DNA from 2 places in the Clostridium lamae genome. Region 1 is predicted to be linked to the other one. Evidence: predicted binding sites of a transcription regulator. Region 1 holds the regulator's gene; the other holds the start of a gene.
What was found. The regulator NrdR, encoded in region 1, represses ribonucleotide reductase genes. The targets are predictions, from matches to a motif close to CACNANATNTNGTG.

Region 1 (11,602 bases):
ATTAACCAATATTAAGGTAATTGGTTGCGGAGGCGGCGGTGGTAATGCCGTAAATAGAATGATCGCTGAAGGACTTAAAAATGTTGAATTTATCGCTGTTAATACAGATAAGCAAGCTTTAATGTTATCACATGCTAATGTGAAAATACAAATTGGAGAAAAATTAACAAAAGGTCTTGGAGCAGGAGCTAATCCTGAGATTGGAAAAAAGGCCGCTGAAGAAAGTAGAGAAGAAATAGCTGAATCAATTAAAGGAGCTAACATGGTATTCATAACTGCTGGTATGGGAGGCGGAACTGGTACTGGAGCAGCACCTATAGTTGCTGAAATAGCAAAGTCTATGAATATATTAACTGTTGGAGTAGTGACTAAACCATTCCCATTTGAAGGGAAAAGAAGAATGAGACATGCGGAAATGGGGATTGAAAACCTTATGAAAGCAGTCGATACTTTAGTTATAATACCAAATGAAAAATTATTAAGTATGGCTGATAAGAAAACAACTTTATTAGATTCATTTAAATTAGCTGATGAAGTATTAAGACAAGGGGTTCAAGCTATATCAGATCTTATTACAATTCCTGGAGTTGTTAATGCTGACTTTGCTGACATAGAAACTGTTATGTTAAATAAGGGATTAGCTCATATGGGAGTTGGTAATGGAACAGGAGATAATAAGGCACAAGATGCTGTTAAACAAGCAATTTCATCTCCGCTTTTAGAGACTTCAATTGATGGAGCTACAGGAGTTATTATAAACTTTACTGGTGGCGTAGATCTAGGTGCAATAGAAGTATATGAAGCAGCTGACATAGTTAGGGAAGCAGCTGATCCAGATGCTAATATAATATTCGGTGCTGTTATTGATGAAACATTAACAGATGAAATTAGAATAACAGTAATTGCTACAGGATTTGAAGAAGATAATAATAGATTATTAAATCGTGAACCTATTTTTGAAAAGAAAATAGTTAAAGAAGAAAAAGAAAAAGAAAATGAAAAAGTAACTACAGAAACAACAACTAGAGTAGACCCACTTTTAGATATTGAAACTGAGAGTGTAAATATTCCAAGTTTTTTAAGATCAAGAAAATAGTTAATTAAAGTATTGAAGACCAAGAATACAAATTTCTTGGTCTTTTTTTTATTTTAAAACATATTAATAATTATATTACAAAACTTTGTTAGTTTTTATGTAAAAACTTTAATAACTGTAATTAAATGTAGTAAATTACAGATTAAAATTAAAAAAACAGTTTGTTATTATGACAAAATTTTGAAATGAAACAGTTTATAATTTAAATACAAAGGGGGAAGGTAAATGGTTATATACATAGATATACTTTTAATTGAAAATTTTATAATTAATCTATTTTTATTGTTAATTGCATTAAAAGTTCTAGGATATAAGTATTATAAGACAGTTTATCTAGCAGCAATCCTTGGTGCATTGTACACACTTGTTTTGTTTATGGATAATAAGATATTAGTTTCTTTACCCTTTAAGCTTATTGTAATTTTATTAATGATTATGATTAGTACAAAAAATACAAATTTACTTAAAGTAATAAAATCATCAACTACATTCATTATATTAGCATTTACTCTATGTGGTATTACTTTTTCATTTTCTATGATTGAAAATTATTATAGTTTTTTTGAAGATTATTCGATTGATAATTATTCAATTAAATATTTATTACTATCATTAATGTCATTTTATATAGTCATAGTTAGAGTAATTGACTATTTGAAAGATAGGACATTAGTTCAAAATTTTCTTTATGATATAGAAATTTCAAATGAACAGAAATCTATTTTAATTAAAGGACTATTAGATACGGGCAATGGCCTTAGGGAGCCTGTAACAAATTTGCCATGTATAATAATTGAGGGAGATTTTCTTAAGGAATTTAATATAAAGAGTGATGAAGAATTTTCGATACCATACAGTACAATAGGTGAATATGGAAATCTTAGAGGATTTAAATCTAAGAAAGTAAGAATTAGAGGTGAAGATAAAGAATGGAAAGATGTAGAGGTTATAGTTTGTAAATGTAAAAATAAACTAAGCAAAGAAAATGAGTTCAATGCATTATTATCAAGAGGAGTAGTATAGTTATGATAAAAATAAAGGTACTGATAAATAGAATTTTAGTAAAATTAAAGATTTTGAAAAGTGATGTACACTATGTTGGTGGAAGTGAAGCATTACCACCACCATTGAAAAAAGATGAGGAAGAGGAATTAGTAGATAAATTAATACATGGGGATGAGACAATAAGAGATATTCTTATTGAAAGAAACTTAAGATTAGTTGTGTATATTGCAAGAAAATTTGAAAATACTGGGGTTGGAGTAGAGGATTTAATCTCTGTAGGTACAATAGGATTAATAAAGGCTGTAAACACTTTTAATCCAGAGAAAAAGATAAAACTTGCAACTTATGCATCAAGATGTATAGAAAATGAAATTTTGATGTATTTAAGAAGAAATAGCAAAGTAAAGGCTGAAATTTCATTTTATGAGCCATTAAATATCGATTGGGATGGTAATGAACTTTTATTATCAGATATTTTAGGGACTGAAAATGATATAGTCTATAATTTGATAGAAGATGAAATTGATAAAGAATTATTATTTTTAGCACTTAAACATTTAAATGATAGAGAAAAAGAAATTGTTAGGTTAAGATTTGGGTTAAATGGAACTAGAGAAAAGACCCAGAAGGAAGTGGCTGACATGCTTGGGATATCTCAATCATATATTTCAAGACTCGAAAAGAAAATTATTAATAGATTAAAAAAAGAAATCAATAAGATGATTTAGTTTGTCTTTAGTATAAAACATATCAGTCTCGGGGATACTTTTTAATGCAGTATGATATTACTTCCGAAGGGGTTGATAACTTGATTATTAATAAGGTAGAAATCTGTGGGGTTAATACTTCAAAACTACCTATCTTAAAAGAAAAAGAAAAAAGAGAATTACTATTAAGAATGAGAGATGGGGATAAAAGTGCAAGAGAAACCTTTATAAAGGGTAATTTAAGATTAGTTTTAAGTGTAATTCAAAGGTTTAATAATAGGGGAGAAAATGTAGATGATTTATTCCAAGTAGGATGTATAGGCTTAATGAAGTCCATAGATAACTTCGATTTAGGCCAAAATGTTAAATTTTCAACCTACGCGGTTCCTATGATAATTGGTGAAATTAGAAGATATTTAAGAGATAACAATTCTATAAGAGTAAGTAGATCTTTAAGAGATATAGCATATAAAGCGTTATTGGTAAGAGATAGGTTAATAAAAGAAAATAATAAAGAACCTACAGTTTCACAAATTGCGAAAGAATTAAATTTACCTAGAGAAGAAGTTGTATTTGCTTTAGATGCTATTCAAGATCCAGTATCTTTATATGAGCCAATATATCATGATGGTGGAGATGCAATTTATGTTATGGATCAGTTAAGTGATTCTAAAAATACGGATGAAAGTTGGCTAGAAAATATATCTATTAAAGAAGCTATGAAAAAATTAAATGATAGAGAAAAACTTATATTAACTTTGAGATTCTTTAATGGTAGAACTCAAATGGAAGTAGCTGATGAAATAGGAATATCTCAAGCTCAAGTATCAAGACTAGAAAAAACTGCGTTAAAACACATGAGAAAATATGTATAGAGCTCTAAAAGAGCTCTATAAAAATATATAAATGTGTACATGCTTTATAAAAATAGGAGGTTTTTATGGGATTTTTTGATAATATTAAAATGGAAGAAGAAAGACCAATTGATGAAAATGAATTGTTATTACATTCATTAAATGCGCTTAGAACAATGGAGGTAATAGATATAAAGACTGGTAGCAAGATAGGATATATTAAGGATTTTGTAATAGACATTAAAGAAAGTAAAGTGATTTCTATATTATTACCTGGTATGGCTAAGGGATGGTTTGCAAAAGACGAAGATATCGAAATCCCTTGGAGTAAGGTGAAAAAGGCAGGAATAGAAGTGATATTAGTTGATAGTAGTGATATAGAAGTCTAAATTTATAAAAAGTTATAGAAATAATAGTGAGAAATATGTATAATTTAAATTAGGCATAAAGTAACTTAAGAAAGGCGTGAAATAGATGAGATGTCCCTTTTGCTCATTTGAGGAAAGTAAGGTTGTAGATTCTAGGTCAACAGATGATAATACAACAATTAGAAGAAGAAGAGAATGTTTAAAATGTAATAAGAGATATACTACATATGAAAAAGTTGAAGACATTCCAATTTTAGTTGTTAAAAGAGATTCAACTAGAGAAAATTTTAATAAGGAAAAAATTATAAATGGACTTATTAGAGCATGTCAAAAGAGACCTGTATCTAGACAGCAAATCGAAGATTTAGCAGAAGATATTGAAAAGTCAATTTCTAATAAAATGATAACAGAAGTGAATTCCAAGGCTATTGGAGAAATGGTAATGGATAGACTAAAGAGTGTAGATGAAATATCATATGTTAGATTTGCTTCAGTTTATAGAGAGTTTAAAGATATAAATACATTTTTAGAAGAGATAAAAAGTTTAGTTTCAAAAAAGTAAAAGGCTGTAATAAAATGATTTTTATCATTTTAACAGCTTTTTTTATTTTAATTATAAAAATTAAATAATTATACTTATTTTAAGTTAAAAATCGGTTAAAATTAATCAATAGTGTTTTGAAAAAATAGAAAAACACATTAATAAATGATAAAATATATTAAAATAGTTAAATGAGGTGGCTAGATGATAAGCTTATATGAAAAAGATTTTAATAATAAAAAAGATTTTCTTATATATAAATTAGGGAAAATTAATATAGCTTTTTCAACAGCAGTTGAGGATAGAAGCTTTAATAGACATAAAGATTTTGGGATAGAAAATTTAAATAGTATAGTTAAAGATTTTAATTTAGATAATATAGAATATTTAAATCAAATTCATAGTGATAAGATTCATGTTTATGATGATATTAGTGGAAGTATAAAAAATGAAGAGGGAGATGCTATAATTACAAAAGAAAAAAATACAGCAATCGGAGTTTTTACTGCAGATTGTGTACCTATAATCATAGCAGATATTAAAAATAATATTATAGCTTCCATTCATAGTGGTTGGAGAGGTACCTTTAATTCAATAGTATTAAAAACATTAGAGAAAATGGTAGATGAATTTAAAATAGATCTTAATGAAACAAAAGTTTTTATAGGGCCACATATAAGACAGTGTTGCTATGAAGTTTCTGAAGAATTAAAAGAATCTTTTGTTGAAAAGACAAAAATACAAGAAGACTTATTATTTAAAGGGAGAAACTTGAGTTTAGAAGAATGTATATTAAAGGATTTGAGAGAATTTGGAGTAAAAGAAAATAATATTTATTCTTTGAAACTATGCACTTACTGTGAAAATAATATTAAATTATATTCGTATAGAAAATCAGTAGGTACTTATGGAAGATTATTTTCATTTGCTTTTATTAAATAGGGGGGATACTAATGGCATCAGAAAAAATACTAGTAGTAGATGATGAGGATCATATTGTAGAACTAATCAGTTATAATTTAATTAGCTCAGGTTATAACGTTATTACAGCAAATAATGGAGTTGATGCTGTAAGATTATCAAAGGAAGAAAATCCAAGCTTGATTTTATTAGATCTTATGATTCCAGGATTAGATGGATATGATGTTTGTAAAGCTATAAGAAGTGATTCAAATACTAAGGATATCTCTATAATAATGTTAACTGCTAAAGGAGAAGAGTTAGATAAAATTTTAGGATTGGAACTTGGTGCAGATGATTATATTACAAAACCCTTTTCCATAAGAGAGCTTTTAGCTAGGATTAAGGCTATTCTTAGGCGAACTAAATCATCTGTTGATAATGAAGAATTATATAAATCAAGTGAAATGTCTATAAATTTTGAAAGAAGAGAAGTAAATATATTAGATAAGAAGATAGATTTAACGTTAAAAGAGTTTGAACTATTAGAGATATTAGTAAAAAATAGAGGCAAAATACTGACAAGAGAAACTCTATTAGATAAAATATGGGGATATGAGTATTATGGAGAAACAAGGACTGTTGATGTTCATATTAGATACTTAAGAAAGAAAATTGAATCTGATGATAAAAATCCAAAGTTTATAGAAACTATAAGAGGAGTAGGATATAGATTTAATCCTAATAATTAGATATGAAAAAAAGAATATTAGCATCATCATTGATAACTGTAATATTTGCATTAATAGTAGTAACTTCTTCTTTCATAGCATTACTAAATGTTAAAGAAATAGAAAAAACTAAAGAATCTCTAGCAATATATAATGATATAATCATTAAAAATAATGAATTTGATAATAATGCTTTAGAAGTATTTACTATCAATAAGTCTCAAGTTAGATTCACAATAGTTGATAAAGAAGGCAATGTTATAAAAGACTCACAAAATGATAACTTAGAGAACCATGCTGATAGAGAAGAGATAATTAGAGCTTTTGAAAAGGGACAATACTCTTTGACAAGATATAGTAATACTGAAGGGATTAATGTGATTTATTATGCAACAAAAATAAATGATAATATGGTAATTAGATCTTCAGTACCTATAAGTAATATAGAGATTATAAATGAAAGCTATATAAAGTATTATTTTATAATACTGTTCTTTGTTGTATTATTATCCATTGGGCTTTCTTTGAAACTTATTAAAGCAATTATCTATCCTTTAAAAGAATTAGAACTTGCAACAAATAAGATTGCTAATGGGGATTATAGTAGGAGAGTAAACATACATACTAATGATGAAATAGGATCTTTAGCAAATACTTTTAATAATATGGCAGAGCAGCTTAAAAGTAAGGTTATAGACTCCATAGATAAACAAAACAAACTAGAAGCAATACTAGAGAGTATGGAGAGTGGAGTAATAGCCGTAGATAATAAGCAAAATGTAATTCTTATTAATCCGTATGCTAAAAATTTATTTGGTATAAATAAAGATATTATAGGAGAAAAAATTTCAGAATGTATTGTTGATTATGATATAATTTCATTTATGAGAAGCATTCATGAAATTGAAACTAAGGAAATAAAATTAATGCACCCTATTCCTAGGGAACTTAGAATAAAAAAGGCTCCAATAATTAATTCTAAGAAAATACCTATAGGAGTAGTTGCAACAGTTTTAGATATAACTGATATTAAAAGATTAGAAAACATTAGAAGTCAATTTGTTGCAAATGTCTCACACGAATTAAAAACTCCATTAACTTCTATTAAAGGATTTGCAGAAACTTTAAAATATGTTGAAGACAGTAATACTAGAAATAAGTTTTTAGATATTATAGACAAGGAAGCAGAAAGATTAACAACCTTAATAAACGATATACTAATTTTATCTAATATAGAAAATAATAATAAAATGAAAGAGGATAAATTTAATCCTTCTGAAGTTATTGAAGAAGTAATTGATATGTTTGTTAATCATGTAAACAATAAAGAAGTTAAGATATTCTTTGAGAATAATGGTAGTAAAGAACTTATTGGAGATAGAGATAAATTCTATCAAATGATGTTAAATTTAGTGGAAAATGCAATAAAATATTCAAATAAAGAGTCAAAAATAAATATAAGGACTTATAGAAATAAATATTATGAGTATATAGAAGTTGAAGATAATGGAATTGGAATACCATCAGAAGACTTACCTAGAATCTTTGAAAGATTTTATAGAGTAGACAAATCCCGTGCAAAAGGTGGGACAGGTCTTGGATTAGCAATAGTAAAACATATTGTTAAAATGTTTAATGGTGAAATATACGTAGATTCAATTATTAATGAAGGTACAAAGTTTACTATTAAAATTAGAAGAATCAAGAAAATTACTCAATAATGATTTATAGAGGTTGTGTTAAAAGAATTTTTTAATTTGCTTTTAACACACCTTTTTTTATTATTAAAAATAAATAATTGTTAAAATCTTTAACATAACTATAACTTTTCTTAACACACAACTAATATTTACTTAACTTTTAGGGATTAATATTAATATATAAGATATGTAATGGAATAAAAAGTTAATTGTTAATTTGGAGGAGAAATCATGAAGAGAAAGGGTTTAAACCTTATAGGAATAGCATTATTAGTCGGTATAGTAGGAGTAAGTACTGTTGGTTGTGGAAGTAATTTATCTGATAGAAATAGCAATGAAGAAAGCTCTAAAAAACAAGTAACGATATCAATTTCAGGATCAACATCTGTTGGACCTTTAATGGGGAAATTAGCGGAAAAATATGAAGAGGATAACGGAAATATTTCAATAGAAATAAATGAAGTAGGGTCATCAGCAGGAATAAAAGATGCCATAAATGGGGTATCAAATATAGGAATGTCTTCGAGAGAATTAAAATCAGAAGAAGCTTCTGAAGTAAAAGCAACAACAATAGCTTTTGATGGTATAGCTATAATAACAAATAAGAATAATCTAATAAAAAATATAACAATTGATCAAATTAAAGATATATATACAGGGAAAATAACAAATTGGAATCAAATTGAAGGTGGAAAGGATTGGCCAATAGTAGTAGTTTCAAGAGAAGAAGGTTCAGGGACTAGAGATGCATTTCAAGAAATAATAGGATATAAATCGGAAGAATTAGTAGCAGATGCATTAATAACAAATGGAACAGGATCAATCAAACAAACTGTAGTAGGTAATAAAAATGCAATAGGATTTGTATCTTTTGAGTACTTAGATGAAGAAGTAAATATTGTAAATGTAGAAAATATTGAGCCTAAGGCTGAACTCGTACAATCTGGAGAGTATAAAATTTCAAGACCATTTATCATAGTAAATAAAGAAGGAAGCCTAAGTGAAGAAGGTCAAAAGTTTATTGATTATATTTTAAATGAAGAAGGTCAAAGTATTGTTAAGGATAATAAAGCGATCCCAGTTAAATAATTGATTTGTTAAAAGTGAGTAAGATAAGCATTTGTACTTTTATAGGAGAGGATAAGAATGTTAAATGTTAATAGAAAAAATAATAATAAGTATATTATAGAAAGTATTTCAAAAGGGGTGTTTTTAGCAAGTGCTCTTATAGCGGTAATAAGCTTATTAGTAATTATAGGATTTGTCTTTTATAAAGGGTTAACTCCATTCATAAGCAAGGGATATTCATTTATTGACTTTTTTGTTGGTAGTAAATGGTTGCCTAGTACTGATACATATGGAGTTATGCCTATGATGATTGCATCTATATTAGCAACTATAGGATCTGTAATAATAGGTGTGCCTATAGGAATATTGACTGCTATATTTATAGCAGAAATTGCACCGAGAAGAGTTGGAAAATTTATTTCAGGTGCTGTTGAACTTCTAGCAGGGATTCCATCTGTTTTGTATGGTATATTTGGTCTAGCAGTAATAGTTCCATGGCTTATGAATACTTTCAATCTTCCTAAGGGACAAAGTCTCTTAGCAATAATAATAGTTTTATCGATTATGATGTTACCAACAATTGTAACAGTTTCAGAAACAGCAATTAGAGCAGTACCTAAATCATATAAAGAAGGATCATTAGCCCTAGGTGCTTCACATATAGAAACTACTTTTAAGGTTGTTGTTCCGGCAGCAAAATCAGGAATTTTAGCAGCCATAGTATTAGGTGTAGGTAGAGCGATTGGTGAAACCATGGCGATAATATTAGTAGCAGGAAACTCACCTATAATACCTAGTTCAATCACAGATTCAGTAAGACCACTTACTACTAATATAGCATTAGAAATGGGATATGCATTTGGAACTCATCAAGAAATGCTATTTGCGACAGGTGTGATATTATTCTTATTTATATTATTATTAAACTTAGTTTTAAGTAAACTTTCTAGTAAGGAAGGTAACTAGTTATGAGAAAATTTAAAGAAAATTTATTAAAAGCATTAGTATGGCTATCAGCTACAATTACAGTAGCAATATTAATATTCATATTAGGATTTATATTCTTAAAGGGATATAGATTAATAAATATAGATTTTATTACAAAGAATTATTCTGCATCAGGAGATGGTGGAATATTACCTATGATAGTGTCTACTTTATATACTGTATTTATTTCAATAATTATAGCAACTCCAATAGGAATATTAGCAGCTATTTATTTAACAGAATATGCGAAACAAGGAAAGATAGTTAAAATTATCAGATTTGCAACGGAAAGTTTATCGGGAATACCATCAATAGTCTATGGTTTATTCGGATCAATATTTTTTGTGGTTACATTAAAGCTTGGATATTCATTGCTTGCAGGATCCCTTACTGTTGCGATTATAATATTACCTGTAATTATTAGGACTACAGAAGAAGCTTTGAAGGCAGTTCCACCTTCATATAAGGAAGCATCATTAGGTCTTGGTGCTACTAGGTTCCAAACTCTCTATAAAGTGATAGTCCCTAGTGCTATACCAGGAATAATAGTTGGAACAATATTATCTGTTGGACGTGTAGTTGGTGAATCAGCAGCAATTTTATTAACAGCAGGTACAGTGGCAAAGATGCCAAAAGGAATAATGTCTAGTGCAAGAACTCTTACAGTTCAATCGTATTTAGTAACTCAAGAAGCTGGGGATATTGAGCAAGCAGCAGCAGTTGGAATAGTTTTAATAGTTATAATACTTTTATTAAATATAGGAGCAAAGGTAGTAAGTAAGAAGTTTAATAAGGCAAATTATTAATTTATAAATACTAAGAGGTGTGAGTATGTCAAGAGAAGAGATTAAAAAGATTCAAGTTAGAAATTTGAATTTATATTATGGAGATAATAAAGCTTTAAAAAATATAAATATAGATTTAGAAGAAAATAAGGTCACTGCCTTTATAGGACCATCAGGATGTGGAAAGTCTACCTTTCTCAGAACTATCAATAGAATGAATGATTTAATAGATAATGTAAAAATAGAAGGAGAAATCCTGGTTGATGGAGAAGATATATATAAAAGCAAAGATGTAATTGCATTAAGAACAAAAGTAGGGATGGTTTTCCAGAAACCAAATCCATTCCCAATGTCAATTTATGATAATATAGCATATGGGCCAAGACTACATGGTATAAAGGATAAAAAATCTTTAGATGAAATAGTTGAAAGAAGTCTAAAAGGTGCTGCACTTTGGGATGAAGTAAAAGATAGATTAAAGAAAAGTGCTTTAGGCTTATCGGGAGGACAGCAACAAAGGCTATGTATAGCAAGAACTATAGCAGTTTCTCCTGAAATAATATTAATGGATGAGCCGACATCTGCTCTTGATCCAATCTCTACTAATAAAATGGAAGAATTAATGGAAGAATTAAAAAAGAAGTATACAGTAATAATAGTAACTCATAATATGCAACAAGCAGGAAGAATTGCAGATAAGACAGCATTTTTCTTAAGTGGGGAAATAATTGAATATGGAGATACTGAGGATATTTTTTATAAACCTAAAGATAAGAGAACTGAAGATTATATTACTGGAAGATTTGGCTAAAATTATTAAGAGGTGATAAAAAATGATGAGAGAAGTAATGAGTAATAAG
Region 2 (11,602 bases), on a different contig from region 1:
ATACGAATACTATAATATTCTTTTTTGATAATTATATTCTTTTAAATAAAATAAAACAAGTTTAAAAATTTAAAATAACTATTTCTCCAGTCCTTAAACTTTCTCTTACATCAATTATCCTTTGATTACTTGAACCTCTAAATTTCAAGCCTTCAACAGCTTTATCTTCTTCAAATCTTCCGTCAACTAATACATCTAAATTATTAATTAACTCTTTCCATCCATTTCTCTTATCTAAATTATTAATTATATATTCAAAGGTATATCCTGTATAACTCCAAATATTTAAATTTCTTTTCTTAAATGCTTTAGCCATATATGCAAATTCTTCAGCTCTCTCAAAGGGATCTCCTCCACTAAAGGTTATTCCCTTAATCATAGGATTTTTATATACATCTTCTATAAGTTCATTAATATTTCTTTCTTCTCCCCCTGAAAAGTCATGGGTTTCTGGATTAAAGCACCCTCTGCAATTATGATTACATCCTTGTGAAAAGAATACTCGCCTTATTCCTGGTCCATTAACTAAGCTCTCATATGCTATTCCTGCTAATCTAATAGTGTCCCTCAAAAATTACATCCCCTTTAAATTATTCTATTATCTTTATTTTATCACTATAAGATTCTATTATGCTCTTACTTCTATTTAAAGATTCTACAACTCTAGTTTTTCCTTCTTCTGTTAAATAAGAAGCATCATTAATAGTTGCTGGCACTACTTCATAAAATAGTTTTCCATCCTTGCCATACCAATTTACCCAAGTTGGTAAATATGTTGGATACTCAACTTTTATTTCCCCAGTATCTTCATCTTTATTAATTTTAACAAATACAATAACTCCATCCTCAGTATAAGGATTTTCTATTCTCTCGGTTCTTTGGCTAGATAAAAAGTTTCCCATAGAGTAAATAACAGGCATTTCTTTAAGCCCATCATCTGACTTTATAACATCTATAGGTTGTAATGAATGTGGATGAGTTGCAAAAACTATATCTACTCCATTATTAGCTAAGAATTTAGCTATTTCCAATTGAGTTTCATTTGGCTCTAACTCATATTCATCTCCCCAATGCATATAGAATATTATAACCTCCGCTCCATCTGACTTCATTTTATCTATTTCTTCCTTCATAGCACTAAAATCATCTTCTAAAGAGTCTTCTCTGAAGGTATTCATTAAAGGATAAACCTCACTTGATATCGGAGTTCCATTTAATCCCCTAACTCCTCCTTCAGCAGTCATAGCATAGCTGTATGATATTATTCCAACCTTTATTCCCTTAACATCTTTTATTATATATCTAGGATCATCTGCAGTTGACCTAGTACCTATTATGTCAAATCCTCTATCCTCTAAAGTTTCTCTAGTCCTATAAAATCCCCTGATATCTCTATCTAATGAATGATTATTCATATTATTAACTACATCTATCCCTGCCCACTTCATAGCATCAGCTAATTCATCTGGAGCATTAAAGCTTGGATATCCAGAAAAACCATAGTTTTCAATTCCTGATAATGTACCTTCCAAGTTTGATATTGTTAAATCAGCATTAGTTAAATACTCTCTTACATATTGTAGTGTATTCTTAAAATCGTATGAATCACTTTCCGCATCATACTGTGTTTCTAATATTTCTTTATGTATTAAAACATCTCCTGTAGCTGCTATTTCTATGGTAATTTTATCTTCTTTCTCTTCTTCAATAGGCTCAATTTCTTTTCCTATATCTTCATTTATATTTTCATTATTATATCCACTTAATAATTCTCCCAACTTAGGAATATAATAAAAACCTGCTACGGCCGTAATTAAAAGTATTATAAATAAAATAAGTACGCTTCTCTTTTTCATATATCCTCCTCATATTATCCCTTTATTAAATTATATCCCAATAAGAAAGATAAAAATAGCATGTAAAATGAAATAATCACTTTGCATGCTATTTTATAGATATTATCCTATTAACTTAACATAATTTAGCCTTCCACCTGATTTTATTACGTTTATTTCTTTTTCTGTTAAATTAATATATACATTAAAGAAACTCCCTTTTGTAATATTTTTAACTATAGTTTTCCCGTTAACTAAAGCAGATTGAATATCAGCTATTGCAAGTTCGTCTAAAGGTTCAATTTTATCATAATCTACTTCTGCTTCAAATTCCATCGGTATTATCCCATTATTAATAAGATTTGCCTTATGAATTCTTGCAAAAGATTTAGCGATTACAGCTTTAACTCCTAAGTATAGCGGTACAAGAGCTGCATGCTCTCTACTAGAACCTTGCCCATAATTGTTGCCTGCTACTATTATTCCACCATTATTTTCTTTTGCACGTTTAGGGAATTCCTCATCAACTGTATTAAAACAATACTCAGCCAAATAAGGAATATTTGATCTAAATGGCAATAATTTAGAGTTAGAAGGCATAATGTGATCTGTAGTAATGTTGTCATCTACTTTTATTAATACTTTTCCATCTAGGTCATCTCCCAATGGCTTGTTTACTGGGAATGGTTTTATATTCGGTCCTCTTACTACTTCTACTTCTTCTCCATTCTTCGCAGGTTCAATTATCATTGAATCATCTATTAAAAATTCCTTTGGCATTTCTACTGATATATCTACATTGCACTCTCTTGGATCTGTTAGCACTCCATTTATAGCAGAAACTGCAGCTGTCTCTGGGCTTACTAAATAAACTTTAGCCGTCAACGTTCCACTTCTTCCATAGAAGTTTCTATTAAAGGTTCTTAAAGATACACCATTAGTTCCCGGTGCTTGCCCCATACCTATGCATGGCCCACATGAATTTTCTAATATTCTTCCACCAGCACTTATTATATCTGCTAATGCTCCATTCCTAGCTATCATCTCCATAACCTGTCTTGATCCTGGTGCTATAACTAAACTTACATCGTTATGCACCTTTTTTCCCTTAAGTATTTTAGCTACTCTCATTAGGTCTTCATAAGAAGAATTCGTACAACTTCCTATTGCTACTTGATCAACTTTTATTTTCCCGATACTCTCTATTTCTTCCACATTATCTGGACTATGTGGCTTAGCAGCTAAAGGCTTAAGTTCATTTAAGTTTATTGTTACTTCTTCATCGTACACAGCATCTTCATCTGCTTTAAACTCAATCCAATCATCTTCTCTTCCCTGTGCCTTGAAATATTCTAATGTATTTTCATCACTAGGGAATATCGATGTGGTAGCTCCTAATTCAGCACCCATATTTGTAATTGTAGCTCTTTGTGGAACAGATAATGTCTTAACTCCATCTCCAGCATACTCAAAAACTCTAGAAACTCCACCTTTAACTGTTAATCGTCTTAAAACTTCAAGGATAATATCCTTTGCTGCTACCATAGGTTGTAATTTACCAACTAAATTTATTTTGCAAACCTTTGGAGTAGTAATATAATAGGCTCCTCCCCCCATAGCTAATGCAACATCAAGTCCACCTGCTCCCATCGCAAGCATACCTACACCTCCTGATGTTGGTGTATGGCTATCTGATCCTATAAGGGTATCACCTGGAACCGAAAATCTTTCTAAAAAAACTTGATGGCATATTCCATTACCAGGCTTCGAGAAATAAACACCATATTTAGATGCTACAGTTTGAATAAATTTATGATCATCAGCGTTCTCAAAACCTTGTTGTAGCATATTATGATCTACAAATGCTACAGATTTTTTTGTCCTAACCTTATCTATACCCATGGCTTCTAATTGTAAATAAGCCATAGTTCCTGTAGAATCTTGTGTTAATGTTCTATCTATTTTAATTCCTATTTCTTTACCTGTCTCTATTGAACCTTCAACTAAATGACTTTTTAGTATCTTATATACTAAGTTGTCCCCCATTATTTATTGCCCCCTTTTCTAATTTACATTTTCTTCTTTTAATCTTAAGTATTCCTTATATATCTGTACTAATTCCTTATCAAATAAGCTTCTCTTAAATCTTACTGAAGTTGCTCTTACCATTTGAAGAACTCCTTGAGCTGAAATATCATCTAACACTATTCCATATTCTTTAAACTTATTAATAATGCCAGCCTTACCAGAATGCTTGCCTATAACTATTTGTCTTTCAAGTCCAACTATTCCTGGATCAAAAGCTTCATAGTTCTTAGGATTCTTAATAGCTCCATCTGCATGAATGCCTGATTCATGTGCAAACATATTATCACCAACTATAGCCTTCCATGATGGAAGCACTCTACCTGAAGCTCTAGATACATATTCAGAAACTTCTCTAAACATAGTAGTATTAATACTTCCCTCATAGTTATGAAGAAACAATAAAGCCATTAAAACCTCCTCTAATGCAGCATTACCGGCTCTTTCACCAAGTCCATTAACTGTAACGCCAACATGAGATGCTCCTCCCACGATACCTGCCAAAGCATTTGCAGTAGCCATTCCAAAGTCATCATGTGTATGCATTTCTATATCAAAATGGGTTTTTGAATAAAGATATTTTATATCTTCACATATTTTGAATGGTTCCATTATACCAACTGTATCGCAATATCTAAATCTATCTGCACCAGCTTGTTTTGCTGCTTCAATAAATTGTACTAAAAAGTCTCGATCTGCTCTTGATGCATCTTCTCCATTTACAGAAACATATAAGCCATTTCTCTTTGCAAACTCTACTGATTTAACCATGTTTTCTAATACCCATTCTCTAGATGTTTTGAGTTTGTGCTTAATATGAATATCAGATACGGAAATAGATATAGCTACTGCATCAACTCCACAATCTATTGATTCTTCTATGTCCTTTATTACAGCTCTATTCCAGGCCATAATACTTGATTTTAAATTACTTTTTACTATTTTTTTAATTGCTTCCTTTTCATCCCCACCCATAGTAGGGATACCAACTTCAAGTTGATCAACTCCAAGTTCACTTAACATCCTCGCTATAGCTACCTTTTCGTCATTAGCAAAAACAACTCCTGCTGTTTGTTCTCCATCCCTTAATGTAGTATCTACAATGAAGACCTCATTGCCTTTTTTTGTATTTTTTACTGACATAAGCTTCCCCCTTTTAAGATTATCTATTACTTTTTATGGCTTGCCCCAATTTAATATTCACTATTTTCTGAAAATTATTAATAGTTATTTTACCATATATATGATTTACAAACAAGTTAAATTCCTTTTATTTTTACGAAAATTGCAAGTTTTAATATATTTATTTCACTTTTATTCTTTAATTTATATTAACCGATATATTTTATTCAAATTTCTGCAACATAATAAAAAAATCCTGCATTTGTAGATATAAATAAAACGATATAGCCTTATACAAAAGACTATATCGTTTCTTATATTTATGCATTAAAGCACATTATAATTTTTCTTTTTTCCGGAATGAGATACTCTATCTGCTCTTTCTTGATATTTTCCTGGTCCAAATCTCTCATCTAGGCTTAAATATCCAGTTACTCTAGAAATACCTTGGATATCCTCACTTCCACATTTACAGCACTTTCTTTCACTGCTATTTAAGTATTCTCCACAATTCTTGCAATATCTTATATGGAAATTAATACCTAAGTAACTAATATTAGTATTCTTATAAGCATAATCTAATATATTCATTATAACTTCTCCAGAAGGCTTATCATCTACTTCTATATAGCTTATATGTCCCGCATTACAAAGCTTATGATAAGGTGCTTCTATATCTATTTTATCCTTTATTGATATAGGATAATTCACTGGTATATGATAGCTATTTGTATAGTAATCCTTATCTGTAACACCTTTAATTACGCCAAATATCTTCTTATCTTTCTTTATAAACTTTCCAGAAAGTCCCTCTGCTGGAGTAGCATAACAACTCCAATTTAGTTTAGTTTCTTCAATCGCTCTATCTGTAAAGTTCCTAATATAAGTAATAATTTCAATTCCTAATTCACTTGCTCTTTTATTTTCTCCGTGATGATATCCTATTAAAGCAACTAATGTTTCTGCAAGTCCTATAAATCCTATTCCCCATGTACCTTGCTTCAATATTGGTTCAATGGAATCATCTTGGCATAGCCCCTCGGCTCCCTTTAATAATTGTTGTCCTCCTACAAAAGGTAAATCTTTAATTCTAAGATTCTTTAAAATACTATATCTATGCAATAGTGACTCTTTAGCTAATTGTAATCTCATTTCTAATATATTAAAGAATTCTTCTATATCCCCTTTTGCCTGCATTCCGATTCTTGGTAAATTAATTGTAACAGGAGCTATATTCCCTCTTCCTTTACATCCAGGCTCACCATTAACATTTTTCATTAAATAAGTTCTACATCCCATAGTTGCTGGCATATATCCCGCATCATAATATTCTTTATTAAAATCTGCATCTATATTCATAAATGTAGGATTCATTCTTTTCGCTGCTACTTCACAAGCTAATTGATATAAATAGTGATATTTATCTCCTGGCTCTCTATTTACACCTTCTTTAACTCTAAAAATAATATTTGGGAAAATAGGTTGTTCTCCTTTCCCTAACCCCTTTTCATATTCTTTTAGAAATGCTTCACAAATTAATGCTGAATCATCTGAATTAGGAATTCCTAAATTAATCGAGCTAAATGGTACTTGAGAACCAGCTCTTGAATGCATTGTATTTAAATTATAAACTATACCTTGCATAGCCTGATTAACTCTATTTTTTAACCTTTCTTCAGTTATAACTTCAATCTTATCCTTATCAATGCCTAATTCCTCAAGTTCCTCTCTTATTTCCTTTCTGGTTGGCTCAACAAAGATACCTAAGTCATTATCAAAGTCAGGATGAGATTGCCCTCCAAACATATCATTTTGAGAAGATTGAAGTAATATACAAGAAAGTTCTGCTGCTGTCTCAATTCTCCTTGGTTTTTTAATTGTCCCATAACCAGTATTAAATCCTCTTTCAAGAACTTCTTTAGTTGGAATATGAAGACAATTTATTGTTAAATTATAGCTATCTAAATCATGAAAATATAAGTCTCCATTTTCATGAGCTTTTGCTAACTTTTTAGGCATCATAGATAAATTGTGCCATTTATTAGACTCTGATGCTATTCTTAACAGCTTAGAACTAAAATTATTTCCTACATTTGCATTATCTCTATCAGTTTCTACTCCAATTTTTTTAATAGCTTTCATCAAATCAGATTTTATTTCTCTAATATGTGTTCTTTCTTTCCTATAGTTAGAATATGCCACTTTAATATTTCCATACCCCATATCTACTAAAGCCTTCTCAACTATATTTTGAATTTCTTCAACTGTTATATTTATATTTTTTTCTTTTTCAATGTAGTTTGTTGCCTTTTGTACTATTGCTAATACTTCACTTTCTCTTAGTTTTTCCCCAGTTTCACTACTTGCCTTTTTAATAGCATTAGCTATCTTAACAGAATCGAAAGGAACTTCCCTTCCATCCCTTTTAACAACATATAGCATAATATATACCTCCCTAACACAATATATAGTGTATCTTAGTATTTATTATATTACTTAAAAATATTCTTTTCAATTGATAAAAACTTAGAATTAATTAGCTATATAGACTTCCTATGATATATACTTCTGTATTAGTGTTTTTTACTATTTTTTAACTTTTGACATATTAATTTATTTATAGCTTTTTAACTATATCAATACTGCTAATACTAAACTATATCAGTATTGATATGATTATTCGTTATGTTATAATTAAATTGTAAAATAAAGTTAATGTTAGGAGGTTTATTATGCAAAAAATAGCATTAATAGTTGATAGCGCGTGTGACCTATCTCTTGAGACAATAAAAGAGAAAAATATTTATTTACTCCCACTTAGAATCTCTTATTCTCATGGAGAATATAGAGATAAAATAGAGATATCTGCCGATGAAATCTATAGTAATTTAGAAAAGGAAATTCCAAAAACTTCACTTCCTAGTACTCAGGATTTAGAAGATATGCTAATTTCATTAGAAAATGAAGGATATACTCATGTTATAGCTGTAACTATATCTAGTGGTTTATCTGGAACTTTTAATTCAATCAGATTAGCATTAGAAGATCATCCTAAATTAACATCTCATGTTTTTGATACAAAAATATTAGCTATGCCTGAGGGAATCGTTGCCATGGAGGTAGCTGATTTAATTAATTCAGGAAAAAGTTTTGAAGAAATAGTTGATGCTCTTCCAACTATAAGAGAAAAAATTACAGGATATTATACTGTTAATACATTAGAATATTTAATAAAGGGCGGGAGAATTGGTAAAATTAGTGGAACTATAGGCGATATGTTAAACTTAAAACCAGTTGTTACTGTTAATGAAGATGGTATATATTATACAGTTTGTAAAGCCAGAGGTAGAAAGCAATCTATTGTTAAGCTTACTAATATCTTAAAAGAGGCACTTAATGAAGGTCCTTGTAATGTTTGGGTTCTTCATGGTGGTGTTTTGGATGAAGCTAAAAGTATTTTAGAGTCAATGAAAAATTTAGATAATATATTAAGTATAGATATATCACAAATTAGTCCTGCTTTAGGAGTCCATGGAGGGCCCGGTTTACTTGGCCTAGCGATTCAAAAGGTGGATTAAAATGAATAAATTTAATCTTCACTTAAGCAGTATAGAAGATATAAAAGAAGAAGAACAAAGGCTTCATCAAGAATATAAAGAAAAAATTGCAGAACTTAAAAAGATTAAAAAAGAAAAAGAGTCTGTTGGGCAGGTTTTCACAAAGGGGTTACTTCCCATATATGTTTTTCACATTCTTAGCATCAGTCCAGCAAATGGAAATGATATAGCTAATAAAATAGGTGAAAAAACAAATGGGCTTTGGATACCAAGTACTGGTGGGATATATCCATTATTAAAAAAACTTGAAAAAGAAGAATATATTGTTGGTGAATGGGATAATCCCAAGAAAAAATTTCAAAAAATCTATTCATTAACTACTAAGGGTATTAATGAATATGAAACAAGAAAATCTCTCTTGAAACCAAAGATTGAGGAATCTTTAAAAGTATTTAAAATTATATATAAAGATTTATATAAATAATTATTCTTTGTATTAAATCCTTATATTTTGAGAAGAATAACACTAATATATTTATAGGTGGTGTTATTTTTTGAAAGGTAAAATAATTGATTATAACTTCTTTGAGGCTTTTGTTGCATTAGACGATGATACTATAGTTAAAGTTCCTTTAAATCAAGTATCAAATTACATAAATATAGGAGATACAGTAAATATTGATTCCAATATGATTAGTAGTTCTCCAAGTAATAAGCCAAAAATTATTCAAGATAAATTGGTTGATTTCTTTTAAATAAGATATAAATTTCTAAAAATAAAAAAGATGCTTGATTTCAAGCATCTTTTTTATTATGATACGCTAATTGCACTAACTGGACAGCTTGCTTCTGCATCTTTAGCTTCATCTTCGTGCTCATTAGGAACATCAGGGTTTTTAGCTACCGCCTTCCCATCGTCGTCCATTTCAAATACAGCCTCGCATATTGATGGACATAGTCCACATCCAATGCATGTATCTTTATCTACGTGAGCTTTCATGCCATATCCCTTCTTTCACAAATAATTCATTACTAGTGTTCCCATGAGCTTATATTTTATGTGTATTAATATAATCCTTCAAAAATTAATGAATATAAATCATTATTGATTACATATTCTTCTGCTTTACCTTGCTCTAATGCTTCTGTTAAGTCAACATTAATAGGCAACTCACCAATTAGTGGTACATCTAAATATTCAGCATGTTCTTCTGCTGACTTCTTACTAAATACTTTTATCTTAGTATCGCAACCAGGACAATTTATATAAGACATATTTTCTACAACACCCCTTATAGGTAATGGCATCTTATTTGCCATAGCTATAACTTTCTTAACTATCATAGAAACCATATCTTGTGGTGTTGATACTATTATAAGCTCCTTAATAGGGAAACTTTGCATTACAGTTAAAGTTATATCTGAAGTTCCAGGTGGCATATCAATTAATAGGTAATCTAATTCTTCCCAGACAGTATCTGTAAATAATTGAGTTAAAACACTTGATACTATAGGGCCTCTCCATACTACTGGATCATCTTCTTTAGGAATTAATAAATTCATTGATAAAACTTTTACCCCACCCTTTGATTGTACAGGATAGTATTTAAAATTATTCTCATCAATTGGTTCTATATTAGCTCTTTTATCATTTATTCCAAAGAATCTTGGCATAGATGGTCCTGTGATATCAGCATCTAGTACCCCTACCTTGTAACCTTTTTTTCTTAATGTGCTTGCTAATATTCCTGTAACCGTGGATTTACCTACTCCACCTTTACCACTTATCACGCCTATAACATTCTTTATCACACCATATTTAGGTTGTAATTTTCTAGGCCCATTTTGCCCAAGAGTGAATGTTTTTTTTGCTTTTTCTTGGTTAGTGCCAGTTGAAAAACCTGACATAATAACACCTCCTACCAGTTTTTTTCTACATCTCTAGGAAGGTTATCTTCCGTATAGATGTTAATATTCCATTCTTTATATTCATTTTCTCCAACTATATAGTAGTAATATTGATTTACTTCCTTCTTATCTTCTACAGTAATATTACTCTTATATTCAGTTGTACTATGCCCTCTATTTTTTATCCTTATAATAATATCGAAATCACTTTCATTATTATCTATTATGTCAATATTAGGAGCTGTCTTTCTAGCCCTTTGTAAGAAATTTTCTAAATCAGTAGAGAATATATATTTTAGACAGTCTATATCATCCTTGATATCTACTCCTACCTTTTTATTTCCATAATCCAAAGTATTACTTAATTGATTGATGATATCTAAAATTGGTTCATAATATATGTATTCAAATTCTCTCGGTTTTCTTATAATTGATAAGTTTTGAAGAAGACCTTCATCAAGTCTTTTAGAAACTGTAAAACTCATTTCATCATTATAAAAATTCCCCTCATAAGCACCAACTACATAATTATATTGTTTTACTTCATCTCCCATTTTGATTTCAAATATGTAGTCTGGTTGTAAATCTGACTTAACTTCACTAATTTCTGATTTTGATAAAAGATCATACAGATTTGCAATAGCTTTTTCATCTGTAACAAGAAATTTAAAAGATTTGTCTCTTATACTTTGAATACTTATTTGGTCAACCATGCCAACATTATCAAAATAGCTATTATTTTTAAATTTATTTTTTATATTATCCACAATTTCACAAGACGATAAATTAAATAATAATATAAACATTAATGTAGCCATTAAATATTTTGTTGTTTTTTTCAATAATATCCTTCCCCTCTATACAAAGGTCACCCTACAATTCTTTATAATTAATTAGGAGAAGTAATTACTTCTCCTAATTATAAATAAATTATAATACTTTAACTCTTTAATAGCAAATTTTATTGATAGCTTATATAAAACTCATTGCTATATAATCTAATACTACCTTTATACTATTTTTTTGCTTACCTTCTGTATAAGAAAACTTTATTATAAGAACTTTTCCCTCTGAGTAATCTCTAATGTAGTAATT

Region 2: nrdD (anaerobic ribonucleoside-triphosphate reductase) is a predicted target of NrdR. The motif match lies at 7,502-7,515, and genes of this name have one in related genera.

Annotation. Positions count from the first base shown of each region.
Region 1 is NZ_JASCQJ010000018.1:60,910-72,511, reverse strand. Features, by position in the region: gene ftsZ (cell division protein FtsZ) at 1-1,096, shown strand, start outside; gene QK892_RS10375 (sigma-E processing peptidase SpoIIGA) at 1,322-2,119, shown strand; gene sigE (RNA polymerase sporulation sigma factor SigE) at 2,122-2,829, shown strand; gene sigG (RNA polymerase sporulation sigma factor SigG) at 2,910-3,683, shown strand; gene QK892_RS10360 (YlmC/YmxH family sporulation protein) at 3,749-4,051, shown strand; gene nrdR (transcriptional regulator NrdR) at 4,137-4,592, shown strand; gene pgeF (peptidoglycan editing factor PgeF) at 4,776-5,513, shown strand; gene QK892_RS10345 (response regulator transcription factor) at 5,525-6,223, shown strand; gene QK892_RS10340 (sensor histidine kinase) at 6,226-7,923, shown strand; gene QK892_RS10335 (phosphate ABC transporter substrate-binding protein) at 8,134-8,991, shown strand; gene pstC (phosphate ABC transporter permease subunit PstC) at 9,049-9,936, shown strand; gene pstA (phosphate ABC transporter permease PstA) at 9,939-10,763, shown strand; gene pstB (phosphate ABC transporter ATP-binding protein PstB) at 10,789-11,553, shown strand; gene phoU (phosphate signaling complex protein PhoU) at 11,576-11,602, shown strand, end outside.
Region 2 is NZ_JASCQJ010000006.1:60,090-71,691, reverse strand. Features, by position in the region: purine riboswitch at 1-26, opposite strand, end outside; gene nrdG (anaerobic ribonucleoside-triphosphate reductase activating protein) at 62-571, opposite strand; gene QK892_RS05065 (CapA family protein) at 591-1,856, opposite strand; gene QK892_RS05060 (aconitate hydratase) at 1,959-3,881, opposite strand; gene nifV (homocitrate synthase) at 3,900-5,063, opposite strand; gene nrdD (anaerobic ribonucleoside-triphosphate reductase) at 5,370-7,484, opposite strand; gene QK892_RS05045 (DegV family protein) at 7,775-8,620, shown strand; gene QK892_RS05040 (PadR family transcriptional regulator) at 8,622-9,083, shown strand; gene QK892_RS05035 (hypothetical protein) at 9,154-9,354, shown strand; gene QK892_RS05030 (ferredoxin) at 9,411-9,599, opposite strand; gene QK892_RS05025 (Mrp/NBP35 family ATP-binding protein) at 9,665-10,507, opposite strand; gene QK892_RS05020 (hypothetical protein) at 10,519-11,349, opposite strand; gene QK892_RS05015 (hypothetical protein) at 11,480-11,602, opposite strand, start outside.